Urbifossiella limnaea: one gene and its partner. The protein of the gene in region 1 interacts with the protein of each later gene in a pairwise test. Links are inferred from orthologs where the notes say so. Each region holds a gene or a part of one and is shown on either strand. Other genes may lie near its edges.

What was found.
Region 2: the proteins of leuS (region 1) and ligA interact in binary tests that used the Escherichia coli proteins (3 or more experiments, as listed by UniProt). The link is inferred for Urbifossiella limnaea from one-to-one orthologs.

What each region holds. Positions count from the first base shown.
Region 1 is NZ_CP036273.1:3,753,040-3,765,060, forward strand. The notes cover bases 3,897-7,056. They hold leuS (leucine--tRNA ligase), read right to left. Parts: upstream 6,696-7,056; coding sequence 4,098-6,695; downstream 3,897-4,097. Other genes in these bases: ETAA1_RS15390 (hypothetical protein), read right to left, coding at 3,897-4,042; ETAA1_RS15400 (hypothetical protein), read right to left, coding at 6,875-7,056. In the rest of the region: shc (squalene--hopene cyclase), read left to right, coding at 1-1,988; adenosyl-hopene transferase HpnH, read left to right, coding at 2,035-3,051; ETAA1_RS15385 (phosphorylase family protein), read left to right, coding at 3,057-3,665; more of ETAA1_RS15390, read right to left, coding at 3,614-3,896; more of ETAA1_RS15400, read right to left, coding at 7,057-7,363; ETAA1_RS15405 (DUF1559 domain-containing protein), read right to left, coding at 7,448-8,461; ETAA1_RS15410 (spinster family MFS transporter), read right to left, coding at 8,611-10,128; ETAA1_RS15415 (hypothetical protein), read left to right, coding at 10,306-10,737; rpsR (30S ribosomal protein S18), read left to right, coding at 10,902-11,147; ETAA1_RS15425 (O-linked N-acetylglucosamine transferase, SPINDLY family protein), read left to right, coding at 11,225-12,021.
Region 2 is NZ_CP036273.1:6,314,364-6,326,147, reverse strand. Bases 5,080-8,002 are described here. They hold ligA (NAD-dependent DNA ligase LigA), read left to right. Parts: upstream 5,080-5,484; coding sequence 5,485-7,521; downstream 7,522-8,002. Other genes in these bases: ETAA1_RS25715 (thiamine pyrophosphate-dependent dehydrogenase E1 component subunit alpha), read left to right, coding at 7,686-8,002; ETAA1_RS25725 (AtuA-related protein), read left to right, coding at 5,080-5,421; ETAA1_RS25730 (acyclic terpene utilization AtuA family protein), read left to right, coding at 5,080-5,083. Also shown: ETAA1_RS25745 (hypothetical protein), read right to left, coding at 1-1,341; ETAA1_RS25740 (sigma-70 family RNA polymerase sigma factor), read right to left, coding at 1,409-3,112; ETAA1_RS25735 (hypothetical protein), read left to right, coding at 3,431-3,649; more of ETAA1_RS25730, read left to right, coding at 3,728-5,079; more of ETAA1_RS25715, read left to right, coding at 8,003-8,804; ETAA1_RS25710 (PSD1 and planctomycete cytochrome C domain-containing protein), read left to right, coding at 9,007-11,385; ETAA1_RS25705 (GxxExxY protein), read left to right, coding at 11,475-11,784. UniProt on the Escherichia coli protein: DNA ligase that catalyzes the formation of phosphodiester linkages between 5'-phosphoryl and 3'-hydroxyl groups in double-stranded DNA using NAD as a coenzyme and as the energy source for the reaction.

The DNA of each region.
Region 1 (12,021 bases):
GCACCGCCGCCTTCCTCGAAGCCGTCGACGACGCCGTCGGTCGCGGCCGCCGTGGACTACTCGCCCGCCAGAAGCCGGACGGACACTGGGTCGGCGAGCTGGAAGGCGACACGATCCTCGAATCCGAGTTCATCCTCCTCCTGGCCTTCCTGGGCAAGGCCGACGACCCGCGCGTCCGCCCCGCGGCCAACTACCTTCTTCAGAAGCAGCTGCCGAGCGGCGGCTGGCCGAACTACCCCGGCGGCCCCGCCGAGGTCAGCGTGTCGGTGAAGGCGTACCTGGCGCTGAAGATCGCCGGGCACGCCGCCGACGAGCCGCGGATGCGCCGCGCCGCCGCCGAGATTCGCAGCATCGGCGGGGCCGAGGCGACGAACTCGTTCACGCGCTTCTACCTCGCCCTGCTCGGCCAGCTGCCGTACGCCGCGTGCGCGAGCGTGCCGGCCGAGATCATCCTGTTCCCGCGCTGGTTCTACTTCCACGTCTACGCCATGTCGGCGTGGAGCCGCACCATCTTCGTGCCGCTCAGCATCGTGGACGCCTACAAGCCCGTGACGCAGCTGCCGGGGTCGCAGGGCTGCCGCGAACTGTTCCTGAACCCGCCCGAGACGCCGCGCTGGCCGGCGACGCCGACGACGCAGTGGTTCTCGTGGACGAACTTCTTCCTCGGCGTGGACTGGTGCTTCAAGGCCGCCGAGAAGTTGCGGCTGACGCCGCTGCGTGGGTGGGGCGTCCGCGAGGCGCGGGCCTGGATGCGCGAGCGGATGGCGGAGAGCGACGGGCTCGGGGCGATCTTCCCGCCGATCGTGTACCACGCCATCGTGCTGAAGTGCCTCGGCGTGCCCGACACCGACCCCGAAGCCCGCTGGGTGATGAAGCAGCTCGACGACCTGTGCATCCCCGAGGGCGACACGCTGCGGCTGCAGCCATGCCTGTCGCCGGTGTGGGACACCGCGTTGTCACTCATCGGCATGGCGGACGCCGGCGCGGCCGCGGCCGCCGACTGCGACGCGGCCGTGCGCTGGCTCCTCGACAAGGAAGTGCGGCGCGAGGGCGACTGGGCGAAGACCGTGCGCGGCGTCGAGCCCGGGGGCTGGTTTTTCGAGTACCGCAACGCCTTCTACCCCGACACCGACGACACCTCGATGGTGCTCATCGCCCTGGCGCGCACCGGCCACGCGACGCGCGTCGCGGCCGCGCCGGCGGTCCGCCGGGCGCTCGACTGGCTGCTCGCGATGCAGAACTCGGACGGCGGCTGGGCCGCGTTCGACCGCGACATCGACAAGCAGGTGCTTGAAAAGGTGCCGTTCGCCGACCACAACGCGATGCTCGACCCGAGCTGCCCCGACATTACGGCCCGCGTCCTCGAATCGCTCAGCCACTACGGCTACCGCGTCGGTCAGCCGCCGGTCGATCGAGCCGTGCGGTTCATCCTCGCACGGCAGGAAGACAACGGCAGCTGGTTCGGCCGGTGGGGCGTGAACTACGTCTACGGCACCTGGCAGGTGCTCGTCGGCCTCGCCGCGGTCGGCTTCGACATGACGCAGCCGGTGGTCCGCCGGGCGGTCCGCTGGCTCAAGGACGTGCAGAACGAGGACGGCGGCTGGGGCGAGAGCTGCCGCAGCTACGACGACCCGACGCAGGCCGGCGTGGGCCCCTCGACCGCGTCACAGACCGCGTGGGCGCTGCTCGGGCTGATGGCCGCGGGTGAGACCGACACGGCCGAGGTGCGGGCCGGCGTCGAGTACCTGATCGGCACCCAGGCCGCGGACGGCGGGTGGGCCGAGGAGCCGTTCACCGGCACCGGCTTCCCGCGGGTTTTCTACCTGAAGTACCACCTGTACCCGGTGTACTTCCCGCTGATGGCGTTGGGCCGCTTCGCGGCAGGCTACGGGCGTCGGGAGTCGGGACTTCGGGCAGACCAGGCCCACCCGGCTCCGCGCCCCCGGATGCAGGCCGCGGCGGTTCGGTCCCGGAATACCGAATCCTGAATCCCGAATCCCGAATCCTGCCGGCGCCGCCGGCCCGGAGAAGGACATGCGCTTCCCGCTCAGCCTGACCACCGACATGGCCGGGTACATGATCAAGAAGAAGATCAAGCGCGAGCGGCGGTTCCCGCTCGTGCTGATGCTGGAGCCGCTCCACGCCTGCAACCTCACTTGCACCGGGTGCGGCCGCATCCGCGAGTACGAGAGCACCATCAAGGAGAAGCTCACCGTCGAGGAGTGCCTCGACTCGGTGGACGCGGCCGGCGCCCCGATCGTGAGCATCTGCGGCGGCGAGCCGCTGATCTACCCGCAGATCGGCGAGTTGGTCCGCGGCGTGCTCAAGAAGCGGAAGCACATCTACCTCTGCACGAACGGGATGTTCATCAAGAAGAAGCTCCACCAGTTCAAGCCGACGAGCCGGTTCTTCTTCAACGTCCACCTCGACGGCCTGGAGAAGACGCACGACAAGGCCGTCGAGCGGGACGGCGTGTTCAAGGAGGCGGTCGAGGGGATCAAGGCGGCGAAGGCGGCCGGGTTCATGGTGTGCACGAACACGACGGTGTTCCAGGACACCGACATGGCCGAGGTCGACGCCCTGTACGCCTACCTCTCGCAGCTCGGCGTCGACGGCTTCATGCTGTCGCCGGCCTACGGGTACGCGGCCGTGTGCAGCACGAACCCGGACGCGGCCGAGATCTTCCTGACCCGCGACCAGATCAAGCAGAAGTTCAACGAGGCGGCCGGGCTGTTCAAGAAGTACGCCATGAACACGTCGCCGGTGTACCTGGAATTCTTGCAGGGGAAGCGCGACCTGACGTGCGCCGCGTGGGCCAGCCCGACCCGGAACGTGAAGGGCTGGAAGGGGCCGTGCTACCTCATCACCGACGAGCACCACCCGTCGTTCGGCGACCTGATGGAGAACACCGACTGGTCGAGCTACGGGTACGGCAAGGACCCGCGGTGCGAGCACTGCATGATGCACAGCGGGTACGAGGTCGCGGCCGCGCTCGGCGTGAACAGCCGGCTCGGCGACAGCCTGAAGATGCTCCGCTGGCAGCTGACGTGACCGGCGTGCTGTTCGCGCTGGAGCGCGAGGCGGCCCCGTTCCGGCGGCTGGTCCGCGGGCGGCAGGACGTGGCCGTTCGCGTGTCGGGCGTCGGTCGCGCCGCGGCGCAGGTTACGGCGCTGAGGCTGGTCGACGAGGTGCGGCCCGACCGCGTCATCGCCGCCGGCTTCTGCGGGGCGCTCGACCCAGGATTGAAGGTCGGTGACATCGTGGTGTCACCGCGAATCGTGACGGTCGATCGAATCGTCGGACCGCCGGGCGAGAAGGCTGCCCTACGAGCCTCGGCCGGGGCGGACGCGGTGGACATGGAATCGGCGGCGGTCGAGGAAGCGTGCCGCGAGCGCGGCGTGAGTTTTTTCGCGGTACGGGCGGTGTCAGACACCGCCGACGCCGAGTTGTCACCCGAGTTGGTACGGTTGCTGAGCGGGGGCACGGTCTCGGTGCCCCGTGTGCTGTTGGCCCTGGTCCGACGGCCCGCCTTGCTCCCCGAATTCTTGCGGCTCGGGCGCGACACCGCGACCGCGGCCGGCACACTCGCCCGGGCGCTGGTCGCCAAGCTGGATCAGGAAGCGGGCGCGTCCGACACGATCACCAGTTCCCGCTCGCGGACGTAGGCTTCACCCGAGCCCAGCTCCGCCGGCGTGGCGCGGTCGTGGTACTCGGGCGGTTCCGCCTCCTCGCCGCTCCAGCAGGCGTACACCTCGACCTCGCGCTGGTGTTGCAGCGCGACCGCCAGGTAGTCGCCGAACGCCCGGCGGCACGCCGCGGTCGCGGCGTCCACCTCCGCGTCCGGGTCGTCCGTGCCGTACGGGCCGTAGTGGAACCCGCACCCGCAGCCGTCCTGCGACCCGGCGAAGTACACGTACGGCTTCGTGAACCGCTGACGGACCGGGTCAGCCGGGTCCGACTGCTCGACGACGTGGAACGCAGGCCGGGACTGGTCCCACGGCCAGGTCGGCAGTGGGTAGTCGGAGCCAACGTAGACGACCATACACATCGGCTTCCCTCCGGTGGTTCGGAGCGGACACGCGGGCCGCGAGGTAGGTTCAGACCACGACGACGTTGACCAGCTTCCGCGGCACCACCTTCACCAGCTTCACGGTCTTGCCGGCGATCGCGGCCTGAACCGCGGCGTCGCCGCGGGCCGCGGCTTCCAGGTCGGCGTCCGACACCTCGGCGGGCACCTTGAGCCGGGCCTTCAGCTTGCCGTTCACCTGCACCGGCACCTCGATCTCGTCCGCCTTCGTCAGCGCCGGGTCGAACGCCGGCCACGGCTCGTAGGCCAGCGTCGGGCCGCGGCCGAGCGCCCGCCACAGCTCCTCGGCCGCGTGCGGGGCGTAGGGGGCGAGCAGCAGCACGAACGGCTCCAGCACCGCCCGCGGCCGCGCTTCCAGCTTGTTGACGTGGTTGACGAACTCCATCATCGCCGCGATCGCCGTGTTGAAGCGAAGACCGTCGGTGTCCTCGGTGACCTTCTGGATGGTACGGTGGAGCACCCGCAGCGTGTCCTTGTCCGGCTCAACTTCCTTCACCGCCGCGTGCAGCTTCAGCTCCTCGGCGGTGTCGTCCACGATCAACCGCCACGCCCGCGTCAGGAAGCGGTACACGCCCTCGATCGACTTCGTGTTCCAGGGCTTTACCGCCTCCAGCGGCCCCATGAACATCTCGTACAGCCGCAGGCTGTCGGCCCCGTACTCCTGCACCACGTCGTCGGGGTTGATGACGTTCCCGCGGGCCTTCGACATCTTCTCGCCGTTTTCGCCGAGGATCATGCCCTGGTTCACGAGCCGCTGGAACGGCTCGGCGCACGGCACGTAGCCGCGGTCGAACAGCACCTTGTGCCAGAACCGGCTGTACAGCAGGTGGAGCACCGCGTGCTCGGCCCCGCCGACGTACAGGTCCACCGGCAGCCAGTACTTCAGCTTCTCCGGGTCGGCCAGCACCTCGGTGTTCTGCGGGTCGATGTAGCGGAGGAAGTACCAGCACGAGCCGGCCCACTGCGGCATCGTGTTCGTCTCGCGCCGGTAGGCCACGCCGTCGCGCGTGACGTTCACCCAGTCCGTCGCCTTCGACAGCGGCCCCTCGGGCGTGCCGGTCGGCTTGAAGTCGGCGAGGTCGGGCGGGATCAGCGGCAGCTCGGTCGTCGGAAGCGGCACCAGCTCGCCGTGCGGGCCGTGCAGCACCGGGAACGGCTCGCCCCAGTAGCGCTGCCGGCTGAACAGCCAGTCGCGCAGCTTGTAGTTCACGCGCCGGCTGCCGAGCCCGCGCTCCTCCAGCCAGGCGGTGATCTTGGACTTCGCGGCCGCGGTGTCGAGCCCGTCCAGCGGGCCGGAGTTCACCGCCACGCCGTCGTCGGTGTATGCCTCGGTCAGGCGAGCCATCGTGCTCCCGGTTCGCTTCAGCCACTCGGCGGTCGGCGTCACCACGGTCACGACCGGCAGGTCGAACAGCTGCGCGAACTCGAAGTCGCGCTCGTCGTGGCCGGGGACGGCCATGATGGCCCCGGTGCCGTAGCCGGACAGCACGTAGTCGGCGATCCAGATCGGGACGCGCTCGCCGTTCACCGGGTTTACGGCGTAGGCGCCGGTGAACACGCCGGTCTTCGTCTTGGCCAGCTCGGTGCGCTCGAAGTCGCTCTTGCGGGCGGCGGCGTCCTGGTACGCCTTCACGGCGGCGGCCTGTTCGGGGGTCGTGATCCGCGGCACCAGCGCGTGCTCGGGCGACAGCACCATGTACGTGGCGCCGAACAGCGTGTCGGGCCGCGTGGTGAACACGGTGATCGGTTCGGAAACGGCGGGCTCACGCCCGCCGCTCGCCAGTGCGAAGTGAACCTCCGCCCCCTCGCTCTTGCCGATCCAGTTCCGCTGCATCTGCTTGATCGACTCCGACCAGTCGAGGCCGGCCAGGTCGTCGATCAGGCGCTCGGCGTAGGCGGTGATCCGCATCAGCCACTGGCGCAGCGGCCGACGCTCGACCGGGTGGCCGCCGCGCTCGCTCTTGCCGTCGATCACCTCCTCGTTCGCCAGCACGGTGCCGAGCGCCGGGCACCAGTTCACCGGCACCTCGGCCTGGTACGCCAGCCGGCGGTCGTCGCGATACTGGCGAACGGCGGCGTCGCCGCGCGCGGCGACATCGGGGGGAATGGGTAGCTCCGCGATCGGGCGGCCCTTCCCCGCCGCGGCGTCGTACCAGGTGTCGTACAGGACCAGGAAGATCCACTGGGTCCAGCGGAAGTACGTGGGGTCGGTGGTGTCGACCTCGCGGTCCCAGTCGTAGGAGAAGCCGAGCGACTGAATCTGCCGGCGGAACGTGGCGATGTTCTGCTGGGTCGTGATGCGCGGGTGGACGTTCTTCTCGACCGCGTACTGCTCGGCCGGCAGGCCGTAGGCGTCCCAGCCCATCGGGTGGAGGACGTGGAAGCCGCGCATCCGCTTGAAGCGGGCGAGGATGTCGGTGGCCGTGTACCCTTCCGGGTGGCCGACGTGGAGGCCGGCGCCGCTCGGGTACGGGAACATATCCAGGACGTAGAACTTGGGCCGGCCGGCGGCGGCCGGGTCGCCGGGGTCGGGCGTGCGAAAGGTCTTGTTCGCCAGCCAGTACTGCTGCCACCGGCGCTCGACGTCGGCGGGGTTGTAGCTCGGCATCAGCCTCGGCCTCGGTGGGGGTGCGGAATCTGGCTTACGGCAGAGGAATAACGTGTCAACGCCCCGCGAAGTGATGTCCGACGCTTGAGCCGGGTTCACGGTCGGCGCCGGGCGGGAGACGAAAACGACGGCGGCCGGCGACCCGATGGGTCGCCGGCCGCCGTCGTTTTCGGCCGAGATTACGAATCGCCGACGGCCTTGCCAGCACCGCCGCCACCCTGCTTCGGACCGGCCCCCGGGGCCGGGGCGACCGCGCCGCCGCCCTTCAGGTCGAAGTTGTGGGTGTTCGAGCCGGAGGTAATTTCGACTGAGAGCTTGGAGCCGGTGTTGTACTCGCCGGGGATGTACTGCACCTTCTCCTCGTCCTCGGTGCCGGGGTCGCTCTCGTTCTTGACCTTCTTGCCGGTCCCCTTCAGCCAGGTGATCTGAACGGTGTACTTACCCGGCACGAGCTTCTTGTTCGTCGGAATCTTGTAGGCGCCGCCGACGATCTGGCCGGTCGCGACCGCCTCCTTCCCGCCCTCCGTGAGGAACGCGATTCCGCCGCCGTCCACGTTCTGGCCGTCGATCTTCACGGTGCCCGAGATGTTGGGCCCGCCGCAGCCGACGACGAACACGAGAGACAGTGCCGCCGAGCCGAGCGCGATTCGGAGTCGCCGCGGGAACATGGGAGGGGGTTCTCTCAGGGGGTGAACGGAAACGACCCGGGCGGACGACGGCCGTCGTCCGCCCGGGTGATACGCGGGTGATGGTCAGTCGATCGAGACCGGCCGCCGGTCGTTCGGGTGCTGGAGCTTCTGGAGCGTGAAGTTCGTGTTCAGCGCCGGGAAGCCGACGTGGCTGTCGGTTGTGTCCGCGTCGATCGAGTCGGTCAGGAAGACCACGTGACCGTCGGCCATTGCGAACAGAACGCCACCCGTGTGACCGCTGCTGTAGGCCAGTCGCTCGTTGTTGCCCGTGTTGAACGGGGGGTTCGTGATCGGGACCGGGCGGGGGTTGATCCCGTACCCGGGCCGACCCTCGAAGCTGGCCGAGGTGGTAGTCGAGCGGACGTACATCGCCCCGACGTTGAAGATGCCGTCGCGCTCGCCGAGCAGGATCGTGTTGCTCGAGCCGTCGCGGATGGTGTCGACACTGAGGGCGTCCGGCACGTTGCTCCCGTTCGTCCGACCCGGCCCGAGTACCTCACGGTTGCAGACGTAGTTGTTGGTCGCGAAGTCCACGGCCCAGCTCGGGGCGGTATTCAGGTCCGGCAGGACGTCCGACGGGCAGCGGTACAGCGTGAGGCGGGTCGAGCAGAGCGTCACCAGGGCGGCGGTGTTCGGCCCCGAGTTGAACTGCGCGGGGAGCGGAACGGTGTCCAGGACGTTGGCCGGGGGAACGGCCAGCTGGGAGTAGAGGTTACCCTGCTCGATGTACGGCATGATCAGCGTGGCCCAGGTCCAGCCCGGGCTCGGCGCCACCGCACCGCTGGTCGAAGTCAGGTGCCCGGCTGGCAGCTTCTTCTGGCTGTCCTGGAACAGGTGCATGCCGAGGGCCAGCTGCTTCAAGTTGTTCAGGCACTTGGCCCGGTTGGCCGACTCGCGAACCTTCTGCACCGCCGGCAGGAGCAGGCCGATCAGAATGGCAATGATGGCGATAACGACCAGCAGCTCGATCAGGGTGAACCCCCGCCGGCGCCGAATCGGAGGAGGCATGAACGAGAGCTTCAGCACGACCTTCTCCAGGAAGAGTTGGGGGCGAACGTAGACCGGTACGGAGTACAATGACGGGCTCTAAGAGCCTATGTTACGAGCAAACCGGAGCGAACGCCAGCGAAAAGACGGGGGTCGGGGTCAATTTTTGCCGCCCCGCAGTGCCCGGAGCCCCGTCGGCGCCGGCGGTACAGTTACGACGCCGCCGCGCCCGAATGGTTTCACGAACTCGCGGCGCGGGCCGTGTCGGCGTCCAGGTAGCGCGCCCCGACCACCCACAAGATGCCGCCCGCGAGGATCATCACCGACGTGGCCAGGAACGCCGTCGTCAGCCCCCAGGCGTCGGCGGCCAGGCCGATCAGCGGCGGCGAGATCACGTCGCCGAGGATGTGGATGACGAAGATGTTGATGGCGAACGCGGTCCCGCGGATGTCGGCGCGGGTGACGTTCGCCAGGATCGTGTTGGCCGGGCCGGTGTTGACGAACAGGCCGAACACGGCCACGAACAGCGGCAGCCACGCCCACGGGAACGGCACGTACAGCATCGCCACGAACAGCGGGAACGACAGCACCGTCCCCCACCCGGCGACCTGGAAGTACGCCCCGCGCACGCCCTTCGCCCGGAGGTTGTCGCCGAGCCAGCCGCCGAGCAGCGTCGCCCCCAACCCGGACAGCACGACGATGGCGCCGAACCGGGTGCTCACGCCGCCGACCGTCGCCGAGTCGGCCGTCGGGGCCGCCTCGTAGACCCGCTCGCCGTACTGCCGCAGCCGGTCCGGCCCCAGGAGCTCCAGCAGCAGCGCCTTGAAGGCGGGGAAGTCGTACTCCTTCTCGCCGGCCACGCTGCGGAGCCGGGTCGTCACCTCGTCCGGCACCACCCGCGACTCGTCGCTGGCCTTCAGCTCCTCCAGCTTGGTCACCGCCGCGGGCGTCAGGGCGAAGCGGGCCTCGCGCTGGAAGATGTACGTCGGCGCCCACGCCGCCACGCCGCCGAGCATGAACGTGGTACACGTCATGCCGGCGCAGCAGAGGACGAACGACTTCACGCCGGTGAGCTCGCGGAGGACCGCGAGATACCCCGGCGACCTGGCCTTCGGTGCGTCCGCAGCCGGCGCGAGGTGCACGCGCGGGTCGCGCATCAGGAAGCACAGGCCGCCCAGGATCAACCCGGGTATCACGACGACCTGGAACGCCATCCGCCAGCCGAACGCGCCCGCCACCAGCCCGCCGACCACGAACCCGAGCGCACTCCCGACCGGAATCGCCAGGTAGAACCACGACATGACCTTGCCGCGGTCGGCCACGGGGTACATGTCCGAGAGCATCGACGGGGCCACCGGCCCGTAAGCCGCCTCGCCGACGCCGACCAGGCAGCGCGTCAGCACCATGATCCCGTAGGCGCCGGCGAGCCCCGACCCGCCGCTCGCCAGGCTCCACACGATCACCGCGATGCCGACCAGCGGCCACCGCGAGCCGCGGTCGCCGAACCACCCGAACACCGGCGAAAACATCGTGTACGTGACCAGGAACACGCTGGTGAGGATGCCGAGTTTGAAGTTCAGGTCGGGGTCGGTGGGGTCGAACAGGGCGGCGTCCAGTTGCAGCATCGGCAGCACGGCCGAGAGCACCTGCCGGTCGATGTAGTTGAACAGGTTGATGGCCAGCAGCAGCAGCAGGGCGGCCCGCGCCCCCGGCACCGGCTCCCGCGGCCCGGTCCCGCCCGTCGGCACGCCCGGCATGACCCTACCCCTGTTCGGAAGCGGACAGTTGATCGGCGGGGCTACGCTACCGTATAATCGGCCCCACGTCGATAACGACCCCGTACCGGCACGCGCGGAAAAAATCCGGCGCCCGCGGAATACCCGCGGGCCGGCCGCGAATACCCGGTCAGTCCACCCCCCCACTGGAGCCCGGCCATGTCGATCGACGACATCAAGAAGCGGTTCACGAACGAGATCAAGCTGCGGGCGTACGACGACAAGTACATCGACAAGAGCGAGGAGCGCGAGATCCTCCAGATCGCCATCCAGCTCGGCGTCAACATCGACAGCGCCCGCGGCGCGCTGGCGTCGGTGTGCGAGGACAGCAACTACATCCTGGAGAGCTCGATCCTCCGCGAGGTCAAGGATCAGGTCGAGACCGCCGCCGGGAACGACGGCAAGGTCGACCAGAAGGAGTTCGAGCTGATCTTCCAGAACACCAAGCGGAAGATGCAGGGGAAGAAGAACGACCGCGAGATCAAGAAGATGATCATCACCGTCATGGAAGAGTCGGGCAACAACAAGGTGAAGACCGGCTGGTTCAGCGACTGGTACACCGCCCTGAAGCGCGACCTGGGGATGGCCTGAGTTGCGACTTAGGGGCCGTGGGACACAGGGACGGCGGGACAAGATCTCGAATCTTGTCCCGCCGTCCCTGTGTCCCACGGCCCCTAAGTCCCTCAGCCGGGTTGCCGTCCGCGGCCGAGTTCCTATCAAGTCACTTTCCCAGTTCCGGCCCCCTGGTTGGTGACATGGTCGCAACGAAGAATCTCGGCAAGAGCAAGCAGGGCCGCTGCCGGTTCTGCACGAAAGAAGGCTGCCCCCGCCCGACGTTCGTCGACTACAAGGACGTGGGGAACCTCAAGAAGCTGATCACCAGCCACGGCAAGCTGTACAGCCGCAAGCGGAGCGGGCTCTGTGCCCCGTACCAGCGGGCTGTGTCGGTGGCGGTGAAGCGCGCCCGGTTCATGGGCCTGCTCCCGTACGTCGGCGAGTGAGTCGCCCGTGAGCGCCGCGAAGCCCGGGGACGACCCCCCGGGCTTTCGCCACTTTCGGAGGTTCATGGAGTGAGCCTGTGAGTGCGCACGTCGACGCCGCCTTCACCGAGGCCGTCCGCCTCCACCAGGCCGGCGACCTCGCCGCCGCCGAGCCCGGCTACCGGCGCGTCCTCGACATGAACCCGGCCCACCCGGGGGCGCTCGTCAACCTCGGCGTGCTCGCGGCGAAGCGCGGCGACCTGGTGACGGCCACGCAGCTGTACCAGGACGCCATCGCCGTCAACCCCGGCCAGCTCGACGCCCACTTCAACCTCGGCAACCTCCTCCGCAAGCTCGGCAAGCCGCACGACGCCGCCGCCGCGTACCAGCACGCCGTCCGCATCGACCCCAACCACCCGCGGGCGTTCCTGAACCTCGGCCTCGCCGTGTCCGACGCCGGCGACTGGCCCACGGCCGTGGACTGCTTCCGGCGTGCCGTGGCGATCGACCCCGGCCTCGCCGACGCCTACAACCTGCTCGGCGACGCCCTGTACCGTCTCGGCCGGCCGGCGGAGGCCGTCGGCGTGTTCCGCGAGTACGTCGCCCGCTGCCCCGACGACCCGCGCGGCCACCACAACCTCGGCCTCGCGCTCGCCGGGAGCGGTACCTACGAGGACGCCGTCCCGGAGCTGGAGCTCGCCGTCAGGCTGCGGCCCGACTACGCCGACGCCTGCAACTCGCTGGGCGTCGCGCTCGAGGCCCTGGGCCGCGCCGACGAGGCGCAGGAGCAGTACCGCCGGGCCATCGAGCTGCGCGAGACTTTCGCCGACGCCTGGAGCAACCTCGGCACCAGCCTCACCGAACAGGGCCGCGTTCCGGAAGCCCTCGACGCGCT
Region 2 (11,784 bases), 2.6 Mb from region 1 along the record:
GCTCGCCTGCCGGCCGGTGCAGAACGCCCGGAAGCCGACCGCGAAGAAGAACATCCACAGCACCGCCCCGCCGATCGCCGCGGCCAGCGCTTCGTACCACTCCACCCGCCCCGCCACCGCCAGCGCCACCCACAGCAGCTCCGCCACGTACAGGTAGTGGTGCCCGCGCCGCCACGCCGCCGCCAGCGACGCGTGCCAGTAGTCGCGGCCGTCCAGGTCCGTCAGCAGCAGTAGTTCCAGCCGGCGGCAGCGGTCGCTGATGGTCGCGTCCCAAAGGCCGAACTGGAACGCCGCCGGCACCGCCGCCAGCACGCACATCGCCGCCGCCACGGTGGGGGCGCCGCCCCAGTTCTCGAACAGCTGGAACACGAGCCGGCCGAGCCACGCCGGCCACGCGTCGCCGGCCATCAGGTACACCGCGTAGGCCAGCCCGAACCCGCCCGCGAGCCACAGGTTCACCCGCCCGCCGTACTCCATCACCCGCCGCACCGCCCACCACGACAACGGCCGCTCCCCCACGTCCTCGGTGCGGGCGGCGCGGTCGGCGGTCAGCGGCCGGTAGTGGCGGTCGTGGAAGTGCGGCTTCAGCCGGAACGCGGCCCGCAGCGCGAACAGCGCCACGGCGACGGCCGCGGTCTGGTGGAGCGTCACGAAGCTGTCCCACACTTCGGCCGGGTCGCGGGCCGGGTCGAACCAGTTGCGGACGACGCCGAACGGGTTCTCGTTGTGCGCCGCGAGCACGGCCGCCTGCACGGCGTTGGCCCACGCCGGCGGCAACTGTGCAAGCCACAGCGGCAGCTTCTCCGCGGCCAGCACGCCGACGACGAGGTACACCAGCACGCCGAACAGCGCCACGATCTCGGCCGCCTTCCGCCCCGCGAACGGCTCGTAGGCCCACACGGTGACGCCGAGGCCGGTGACGACGCCCCACGCGAACGGCATCAGCGCCAGCGGCCACAGGTCGGCGGGCGTGATGAGCCCCTGCCACACCAGCGCCGCGAGCGCGGGCAGGCCGGCGAGTTGCACCACGGCGAAGCGGCAGATTCCGACCGCGGCTTCGGCGAGGAACACGCCGCGCGGCCGCAGCGGCGACACGAGGAGGAACTCGAGCGCCTGGCTCTTGGGGAGTTGCGTGAGCCGCCAGCCGACGAGCGCCCCGCCCTCGACGATGCCGAGGACGAGCGCGAAGTTAGCGACGGCGGTGCGGCCGGCGGGGGTGGGGTTGTTGACCGCGGCCCACGCCAGCAGCACGCACAATACGGCGTGCAGGGCGACGGCCTGCCGCAGGCTGCGGCGGCGGACGGGCGACGCGACGGCGGCGGCGAAGAACGGGCGGAACATGCCCGAAGTGTAGTGCACAAACCGGTTCGACGCCCGGGGGGCGACCGCCCCCGGGCGTCGAGCCCGCTTACGGCCGGGTCGCCGGCGGGACCGCCCGCGGGGCGGCGCGCTCGGCCTGCTCCAGCGTCAGCTGCGCCTCCCGGAGCATCAGCTGCGCCCGCTCCACCTCCAACTTCGCCCGGTCGAGTTCGCCGGCGGGCACGACGCCGCGCTTCACCTGCTCCTGCAACTGCTGGGCGCCCAGCACCTTCTCGCGGACGGTCAGCTCGGCCAGCTGCACCCGCACCTTCAGCACCTCCAGGTTCGCCGCAGGGGCGGGGGCGGCCGCCCGGGTCGGGGGCGGGGCGGGCGTGGTCGGCCCCGGCGGAACCGGCGCCTTCTTCGGCTCGGTCGGCCGGCTCGGCTCGGCGGGCTCGCGGGAACCCTTCTCCTTCAGCCGCGCCTTCTCCCGCGACAGCGCCTCGTCGGCGCGGGCGCGGTCGGCGTCGCGCTCCGCCTGGGCACGCCGAGCCAGCGCCTCGGCCAGCACCTGCGCCCGCTGCGCCTCAACCGCCTGTTCGGCCGCGCGCCGGGCCTCCGCGTTCCGGTCCGCGGCCGCCTTCTCGGCCATCGCCCGCGCCTCCTCATCTCGGGCGCGGGCCAGCTGCACGGCCTCGGCGTACCGCCGGACTGCCTCGGCGGTGTCGGCGTCCGACCACCGGGTCAGCTCGTTCGCCCGCTCGGCCACCTTGTCCGCCTGCCCGGCGGCCTTCGCGGTCCGCTCTCTGACGAACAGGTCCACCAGCGTGGCCCGCCGGTTCGCGTCCTTGCTGGCGAGGAAGAAGTGGACCTCGGCCGGCGTCGGGTCGGTGCCGCGCAGGTCGCGGCTGACGCGGCGGATGAACGCCTCGTCGGTGTCCCTGGGTTCCTCCAGACGGGCCGTCAGCGGCCGCGCCGGCGGGGGCGCCGGCTTCGGCGGTTGCGCGGTCCCCACTCCCACGCCGACGGCCAGCGCCAGTACGCCGGCGGTCACGAGCTTGAACTTGGACATCGCCACTCCCTTCAGGAATTCGTGGGACAGGGCCGCGGCCCGCGGGCTCGCCGCGGCGGGGTCCGCCGCCAGCCGGCCCAGCCGCAGCGCCGCCGTCGCGTCCGGGGCCACCGCCAGCGCGGCCAGCCCCGCGGACAGGCCGATGCCGCGCCGCACCAGTCGTTCGCCGAGCAGCCGCCGGCCGCGCTCCAGCCGGCCCTTCACGGCGCCGGCGTCGATCCCGAGCCGCTGCCCGGCCTCGTCGCGGGACAGGCCCTCGAGGTAGCACAGCACCAGCACGTCGCGGTACGCGGCCGGCAGGCGGGCGAGCTCGTCGTCGAGCCCGGCCCGCACCTCGGCCCACGCCAGCGCGTCGGCCGGGGTGCGGCCGTCGGGCACGGCGGCCGCGTGCTCGCGGGCGGTGCGGCGGCGGTCGGCGCGGCGGAGCCGCAGCGCGACGCGCCGGGCGACGCCGTGGAGCCAGCTCGCCAGCGACTCGGACTTCCGCACCGCGGCGGCCCGGCGGGCGAGCACCAGGAACGTGGCCTGGAGCGCGTCCTCGGCGTCGTGCCGGTTGCCGAGCAGCCGGGCGCAGACGCCGAACACCATCGGCCCGTGCCGCTCGGCGACGACGCGGAACGCGGCCTCGTCGGCGGCGGCGACGCGGCGGAGCAACTCCGGGTCGGCGGCGCCGCGGAGGGCTTGCACTTCGAGCAGTTGGAGGAACGGGCGGACGCCGCCGGTTCCGGCGTGGCTGACCATCGGCGGCGGACCTCCTGGCCGCGGCGGCGGGTTTTGTGAGGGTAGTGCCCGCCGGCCGCGGCACGGCACGCGGGAATCGGGCGGACTTTCCCCACCAGGGTAGCGGCGGTGGCGGGCCGTCGCAACGCGGCCGGCGGCGGCACCGGATGCCTTCGCGCGGCGGCACATGCGGCATCGGTCGGCGCAACGCTTTTTTGTTTGACACCGGTCCGCGGTCGCGGATACTCATGAGCAAGCGAGCTCTCAACCGACCCGATTCCGTCGCTGGCGAGGCCGTCTCGCGCGCCCGCGGCGGAAGCCCCACGTAGGTGAACGGCGATGTCCAAGCCCCGGTACTTCCTGCTCCTCGCGGTCGGCATCCTGGCGCTCGGGTGCTTCATCATCATCCGCCGCGAGGACGTCAAGCCGGAGGAGTGCTCGCAGTACCTCGGGATGACGTGCATCGTCCTGGCCATCTGCGTCGCCGCCCTGATCGAGGCGCTGCAGGCTGTGCACAAGCGGGTGGAGGAACTGGAGCGAAAACTCGCCGGCAAGTGATCGCCCGCGGCAATCCGTCGGCCTGACCCGTGCTCTACGAAGCCCCGCCGCGTACGATACCCCGCGGGGGAGCGCCACATGCGGCGGGTGCGCGTCGGCAACGGGTGCGGGTTCTGGGGCGACAGCCCCGACGCGCCCGTCCGCCTCGCGGAAGCCGGCCGCCTCGACTACCTCACGCTCGAATACCTCGCCGAACTCACCATGTCGATCCTCGCCGTGCAGCGGCAGAAGGACGCCGCGGCCGGGTTCGCCACCGACTTCCCCCACGTCCTCGGCCGCCTCACCCGCGCCCTCGCCGAGCAGCCGAACCTCAAGATCGTCACCAACGCCGGCGGCATGAACCCGCACGGCTGCGCCGCGAAGGCCCGCGACGTGCTCGCCCAGGCCGGGCTCGACGGCCGCCGCGTCGGCGTCGTGAGCGGCGACGACCTGATGCCGCGGCTCGATGAGCTGATCGCCGCCGGCCACCCGCTGAGCCACCTGGATACGGGCGAGCCGCTGGCGACGGTGCGCGACCGCGTCGTCAGCGCCAACGCCTACCTCGGGGCGCGGCCGATCGTCGAGGCGCTGAGGCTCGGCGCCGACATCGTGGTGACGGGGCGCGTGGCGGATGCGTCGCTCACGGTCGGCCCCGTGGCGCACGAGTTCGGCTGGGACTTCGGCGACTTCGATCGCCTCGCCGCGGCGACCGTGGCGGGCCACCTCATCGAGTGCGGCGCGCAGGCGACCGGCGGCCTGTGGATCAACGCCGACGACGCGACGCACCTCGAAACGGTCGGCTACCCGATCGCCGAGATCGGCGACGGCGGCGACTTCATCGTGACGAAGCCGGACAACACCGGCGGCGTCGTGAACGTGGAGACGCTGGCGGAGCAGCTGCTGTACGAGGTCGCCGACCCGGCCCGGTACTACACGCCGGACGTGGTCGCCGACTTCACCACGGTGCAGCTGCGGCTGGCGGGGCCGGGCGTAGTCGCGGTGACCGGCGGGAGCGGCCGCGGCGTGACGGACACGTACAAGGTGTCGGTGGCGTACCGCGACGGGTACATGGCCGCGGGGACGCTCGTCATCGCCGGCCCGAACGCCGCCGCGAAGGCGCGGCGGTCAGGCGAGATTCTGCTGGACCGGCTGCGACAGGCGGGGCTGACGTTCGCGCACAGCCTGGTGGAAACGCTCGGCGCCGGGGCGTGCGTGCCGGGCGTGGTGACGGCGGCGTTCGACCCGCCGGAGGTGGTGCTGCGGGTGGCGGTGCGCGACCCGCGGCGGGGTGCGGTGGAGCGGTTCACGCGCGAGTTCGCGCCGCTGGTCACGTCTGGTTACGCCGGCACGACGGGGTACACGACGGGCCGGCCGCCGGTCCGCGAGGTGTTCGCGTACTGGCCGGCGCTGGTCGCCAAGAGCGCCGTACACGCCACGGCGGAGGTGCTGCCGTGACGCGGGTGCCGCTCTCGACGCTGGCCCACGGCCGCAGCGGCGACAAGGGGAACCACGCCAACGTGGCGGTGATCGCGTACACCGACGCGGGCTACGCCTGGCTCCGTGAACACCTGACGGCGGCGTGGGTGGCGGCGTATTTCGCGCCGTTGGGAGCGTCGCGGGTGAAGCGGTTCGAGGCGGTGAACGTGCGCGGGCTGAACTTCGTGCTGTACGACGCGCTCGCGGGCGGCGCCAGCACGTCGCTGCGGACCGACACGCAGGGGAAGACGTTCGCGCTGGCGCTGCTGCGGGCGGAGGTGGACGCGCCGGCGGAACTGTGCGCCAGGCGCGCCTGACCACCGACCTTTCTTTTCGCCCCGGGTGCGGGCACAATCCCCCCATCCCCCGGGGAACAGCCCATGCCCAAGCCCGCCGCCCGCGCCGCCGAGCTCCGCACGCTCATCGACCACCACAACCACCGCTACTACGTCGACGCCGCGCCCGAAATCTCCGACCGCGACTTCGACCGCCTCCTCGACGAACTCACGCAGCTCGAAGCGAAGCACCCCGAACTCGCCACGCCCGACAGCCCCACCCGCCGCGTCGGCGGCGCCCCGGTGGACGCGCTCACCTCCGTCCGCCACCGCCAGCCGATGTACAGCATCGAGAACAGCTACAACCCGGACATGCTCCGCGAGTGGGACACCTCCGTCCGCAAGGCGCTCGGCAAGGAGGCGGTCACCTACGTCGTCGAGCTCAAGATCGACGGCGTGGCCATGTCGCTGAGCTACGAGCACGGCCTGCTGACGCGCGGCGTCACCCGCGGCGACGGCGACGCCGGCGACGACGTGACGCACAACGTCCGCACCGTCGGCGGCGTGCCGCTGAAGCTGCGTTCCGACAAGCCGCCGGCGCTGTACGAGGTCCGCGGTGAGGTGTACCTGACGCGCGCCGAACTGATCCGCATTAACCGCGAGCGCGTGGCCGCGGGCGACAAGCCGTACGAGAACTGCCGCAACCTCACGGCGGGTTCGATCCGCATGTTGGACCCGCAGGAGGTGGCGCGGCGCAAGCTCCGCTTCTTCGCCTACGCGCTCGGCGCCCTCGACGGCTTCGCCGTCACGTCGCACCTCGCGTCGCTGGAGGCGATGAAGGCGTTCGGCTTCCCGGTGAACCCGGAAACGAAGCACTTCCCCGACATCGACGGCGTTATCGCCCACTGCGCGGAGTGGAACACGAAGCGGCACGACCTGGGCTACGACACCGACGGCATGGTCGTGAAGGTGGACGACTTCTCGCAGCGCGAGCGGCTCGGCTACACGAGCAAGTTCCCGCGCTGGGCGCGGGCGTTCAAGTTCGAGGCCGAGCAGGCGATGACCAAACTGGCCCGCGTCGAGGTGCAGGTGGGTCGCACCGGTAAGCTCACGCCGGTGGCGCACTTCGACCCGCCGGTGCGGCTGGCCGGCACCACCGTCAGCAAGGCGAGCCTGCACAACGCCGACGAGATGGAGCGGAAGGACGTCCGAGTCGGCGACACGGTCGTGGTCGAGAAGGCCGGCGAGATCATCCCGCAGGTGGTGCGCGTGGAGACGGCCGCCCGCACCGGCGCGGAAACGAAGTTCGCGTGGCCGACGGCGTGCCCGGTTTGCGGCGCCGCCACGAAGCGCGACGAGGGGAGTCCGTTCTACTTCTGCACCGCCCCGCGCGGCGCCTGCGGCGGCCAGTTGAAGCGGCAGTTGCTCCAGTTCGCCCGCCGCGCCGCGATGGACATCGAGGGGCTCGGCGAGGCGGTGGTCGACGAGCTCCTCGCCGCCGATCTGGTGGAAACGCTGCCGGACCTGTACCGCCTCACGAAGGAGGACTTGCTGAAGGCCCGACCGCCGAAGGACGCCAAGAAGGCGAGCGGCAAGTGGGCCGACAACCTGCTCGACGGCATTCAGGCGAGCAAGCCGCGCGGGCTGGCGCGGGTGCTCGCCGGCATCAGCGTCCCCGGCGTCGCCGACAGCATGGCCGACATCCTGGCGCAGGAGTTCCTGACCATCGACGCGCTGCTGGCCGCGACCGACGAGCAATTGTTGGCCGCCGAGGGCGTGGGGCCGGAGCGGGCGAAGGGGATTCGCGCGTTCTTCGAGGCGGACGCGACGCGGAACATGATCGCCGACTTCCGCGAGCTGGGGCTGACGCTGACGGAGGAGAAGCGGGCCGCGGCGGCGACGGCGGCGGGGCTGCCGTTGCAGGGGAAAACCGTGGTGGTAACCGGGACGCTGACGCGGTATGGCCGGGAGGAGATCGAGGACGTGATCCGCAAGGCGGGCGGCAAGCCGAGCGGCAGCGTGAGCAAGAAGACGGACTACCTGCTGGCCGGCGAGAAGGCCGGCAGCAAGCTGGACAAGGCGAAGGAACTGGGCGTCGCGGTGCTGACCGAGGACGACTTCGACGCGCTGATCGGGAAGTGAACAGGCGAGCGGCCGGCGTGAGCCGGCTGTTGTCGAGCGCCACGGACGCGCACGACAACAGCCGGCTCACGCCGGCCGCTCGCCGGGTTCCCCACTACCGTCGCCCGTCCCCGTGGTATAATGCCGATACCTCTTCCACCCCTTCCCGTCCCGGGGTCGCTTTCATGCCGGAGCAAAACGCCGACGAGGAACCTCCCGAAGGCCGCGCCGGCGGGCCGCGCCGCAGCGGCGCGAGCACCCGCCCCGCGGCCGTCGTCCGCACCGGCCGCGACGCCATCTCGGCCGAACTGGCGCTGACGCTGTACCGCCAGATGGTTCGCACCCGGGCGCTGGAAGAGCGCTCGATCAAGATGTCGAAGTCGGGCGAGGCGTTCTTCTGGATCGGCGGCCCCGGCGAGGAGGCGTTCAACGTCTGCCTCGGCCGGCAAGTCCTCAAGGGCCGCGGCCCCGCCTTCGACTACCTCCACCTCCACTACCGCAACGCCGGCACCATGCTCGCCATGGGCATGAGCATGACCGACCACCTCCGGCAGCTGGCCATGCGCGCCACCGACCGGCACAGCCGCGGCCGCAACTTCGTCGGCCACTACTGCGTCCCGGAGTGGAACGTCCTGCCGGTGTCGAGCGTGATCGAGGTGCAGTACGTGATGGCCCCCGGCACCGCGCTGGTGCAGAAGCGGTACGGCGGCGAGGGGATTTCGGTCGTCGTCGGCGGCGACGCCGGCACCGCGGAAGGCGACTTCGAGAGCTGCCTGAACTGGGCGACGCAGCCGGGCAATTCGCTGCCGGTGCTGATGATCGTGACCAACAACCGCACGGGCATTTCGACGCCGTTCGAGACCGTCCACACGCGGCGGCCGATCTCCGACCGGGCGCTGCCGTACGGGGTGGACTCGGCGACGGTGGACGGGACCGACCCGGTGGTGGTGTGGCACGCGCTGGACCGGGCGATGCGGGTGTGCCGGCAGGGCCGCAAGCCGTACCTGCTGGAGGTGATGGTGAGCCGGATGCACGGCCACTCGTCGAGCAGCGGCGCCCAGCGGGACTGGGCGGAGGCCGACCCGCTGGCGCTGTTCGAGCAGCGGCTGATCGACGCGGCGGCGATCGACGCCGACGGCGTCCGGCAGCTGCGCGACGAGGCGCGGGCCGAGGCGGACGCGGCGGCGGTGGAGGCGACGAGCGAGCCGCACCCGACGCCGGCCGACCTGTACCGCGACACGTTCGCGCCGAGCCCGGTGGACGCGGTGTACCCGAACGAGTACACGGGGCTGCCGGGCCGCTGAGTGCCTGCGGCTTGGTGCTTCCGGCGTCTGGTCCGGAGCCCCGAAGGGGCGGTAGCCAATAGCCCAGGGCGCAAGCCCTGGGCTATTGGCTGACGCCCCTTCGGGGCTCCGCCACACGCATTCGCGCCTTGCACCCGTCCCCGCGCCCGCTTACGCTACACCACAGCCTTCCTCCCGCGCCCGTCCGCCCCGGACCCGCCCCATGCGGACTCCCCTCGCCGCCCTGGCGCTGCTCGCCGCCGCGTCGCCGGCCGTCGCCCAGGACTACCGCAAGGACGTGCAGCCGCTCCTCCGCGAGCGCTGCTACGCCTGCCACGGCGTCCTGCAACAGAAGGCCAAACTCCGCCTCGACACCGGCGCCGCCATGACCGCCGCCGGCGCCGTCGTTCCCGGGAAGGCCGCGGGAAGCGAGTTGATCGCGCGGGTGACCGCGACCGACGACACGCGGATGCCGCCGGAGGGGCACGCGCTCACGGCCGAGCAGGTGGCGAAGCTGCGGGCGTGGATCGACGGCGGGGCGAAGGTGCCCGCCGACGACCGCCCCGAGCCCGACCCGCGCGACCACTGGGCGTTCCGACCCGTCGTGAAGCCGACGCCGCCGGCCGCGGGCAACCCGATCGACGCCTTCGTGGTCGCCGGCCGGGGCAAGCTCACTCCCGTCGGCCCCGCCGACAAGCGCGTCCTGCTGCGGCGCGTTTACCTGGATTTGATCGGTCTCCCGCCGACGCCCGCGCAGCAAGCCGCCTTCGAGACCGACGCCCGCCCCGACGCCTACGAGCGCGTCGTCGATGAACTCCTGGCGTCGCCGCAGTACGGCGAGCGTTGGGCGCGGCACTTCCTGGACATCTGGCGCTACTCCGACTGGTGGGGGCTCGGGGCCGAGCTCCGCAACAGTCAGCGGCACGTGTGGCGGTGGCGCGACTGGGCCGTGGAGGCGTTCGCCGCCGACGTGGGCTACGACGAGATGGTCCGCCAGATGCTCGCCGCCGACGAGCTGTACCCGACCGACCCGCTGAAGCTCCGCGCCACCGGCTACCTGGCCCGGCCGTACTTCCTGTTCAACCGCACGACGTGGCTCGACGAGGTGGTCGAGCACACCGGCAAGGGGCTGATGGGGCTGACGACGAACTGCGCCAAGTGCCACGACCACAAGTACGACCCGGTGACGCAGACGGACTACTACCGCCTTCGCGCCGTGTTCGAGCCGTACCAGCTCCGCACCGACCTGACGCCCGACCTCGACGAGGTGAAGGCCGGGCTGGCGCGGGCGTTCGACGCCAACCCCGACGCCAAGACGCCGTTCCACGTCCGCGGCGACGAGCGCACCCCTGACAAGACCCGCGTCGTCGAGCCGGGCCTACCGCGCTTCCTGGCGCCGACCGGGCTGACGATCGAGCCGGTGAAGCTGCCGCTGCTGGCGGTGCAGCCGGGGCTGCGGCCCGACATCGCCGCCGCGCACGTGGCGAAGGCGTCGGCCGCGGCGGACGCCGCGAAGCTGCGAGCGCGCGCCGCGGCGAAGGCGCAAGCGGTGGTCGGCGGGCCGTCGCTCGGCGTGGTCCTGGCGCTGGAGAAGGCCACAAAGGCGGCCGACGACGCGCTCGCCGCGGCGCGCGAGTTCGAGGGGCACGCGAAGGCCGGCACAGTGCCGCCGCCGGCACTGGCGCAGCGCTTCCCCGGCGCCGTCCGCACCCGCGAGTCGAACCTGGACACCGACGCCGCCGCGAAGGCCCGGCCGTACCCGACCACGAGCACCGGCCGCCGCACCGCGCTCGCCCGCTGGCTGACGGACCGCAGCAACCCGCTGACGGCCCGCGTGGTCGTGAACCACGTCTGGCTGCGGCACGTCGGTCAGCCGCTGGTGCCGACGGTGTTCGACTTCGGCCGCAAGGGCACCGCCCCGACCCACCCCGAGTTGCTCGACTGGCTCGCCGCCGACTTCATGGAGCACGGCTGGTCGTTCAAGCACCTCCACCGCGTCGTCGTCACGTCGGGCGTGTACCGCCTGTCCTCCTCGGCGAAGGGGGCGGAGGCGAGCGCCGCGGCGGACCCCGAGAACCGCAAGCTGTGGCGCATGAACCCGACGCGGATGACGGCGCAGACGATCCGCGACAGCCTCTTGCACCTGAGCGGAGAACTGGACCTGACGCGCGGCGGTCCGCCGATCCCGCTGGCCGAGCAGGACACGAGCCGGCGGCGGGCGATGTACTTCTTCCAGTCGCACAACGACCACCACAAGCTGCTGTCGATCTTCGACGACGCCAACGTGCTGGACTGCTACCGCCGCACCGAGAGCGTGGTGCCGCAGCAGGCGCTGGCGCTGTGGAACAGCGGCTTCGCCATCGGCGCGGCGGGGAAGATCGCCGGGCGCATCCCCGCGGCCGACGACGCGGCGTTTGTGACGGCGGCGTTCGAGACGGTGCTGGGCACGACGCCGAGCGCGGCCGAGTTGACGGCGTGCGTCGAGGGGCTGGCCGAGCTGCGGGCCGCGAACGGCGGCGCCCCGGCCGAGCGCACCCGCCGGGCGCGGGCGCTGCTCGTGCAGGCGCTGGTGAACCACAACGACTTCGTCACCGTGAGGTGATAGCGGAGCAAGCCGGTTGGCCGCAAAAAGGCACATAAGACACAAAAAGGAAGACCAAGAGGGTTAAGACAGGAACGGAGGGGGGAGCCATGAAGCCGTGGGGGACGGTCTTCGAGCTGTGCGACATCGTCCGCGAAACTGGGTTCGCGCTCCACTCGTACCTCAAGAACGGACACCAGGAGAAGGTTTACGAGCGTGGGTTGGCGCACCGACTTCGTAAGCAGGGGCTCCACGTCGAAACGCAGCGCCCGATCGACGTGTACGACGAGGACGGGACACCCCTCGGCGACTTCTTCGCCGACCTCCTCGTCGAAGGAATTCTGGTAGTCGAGTCGAAGGCGGTGCGGACGACGACCGACGAGCACGTCGCCCAGCTCCTCGGCTACCTTCGCTCGTCGC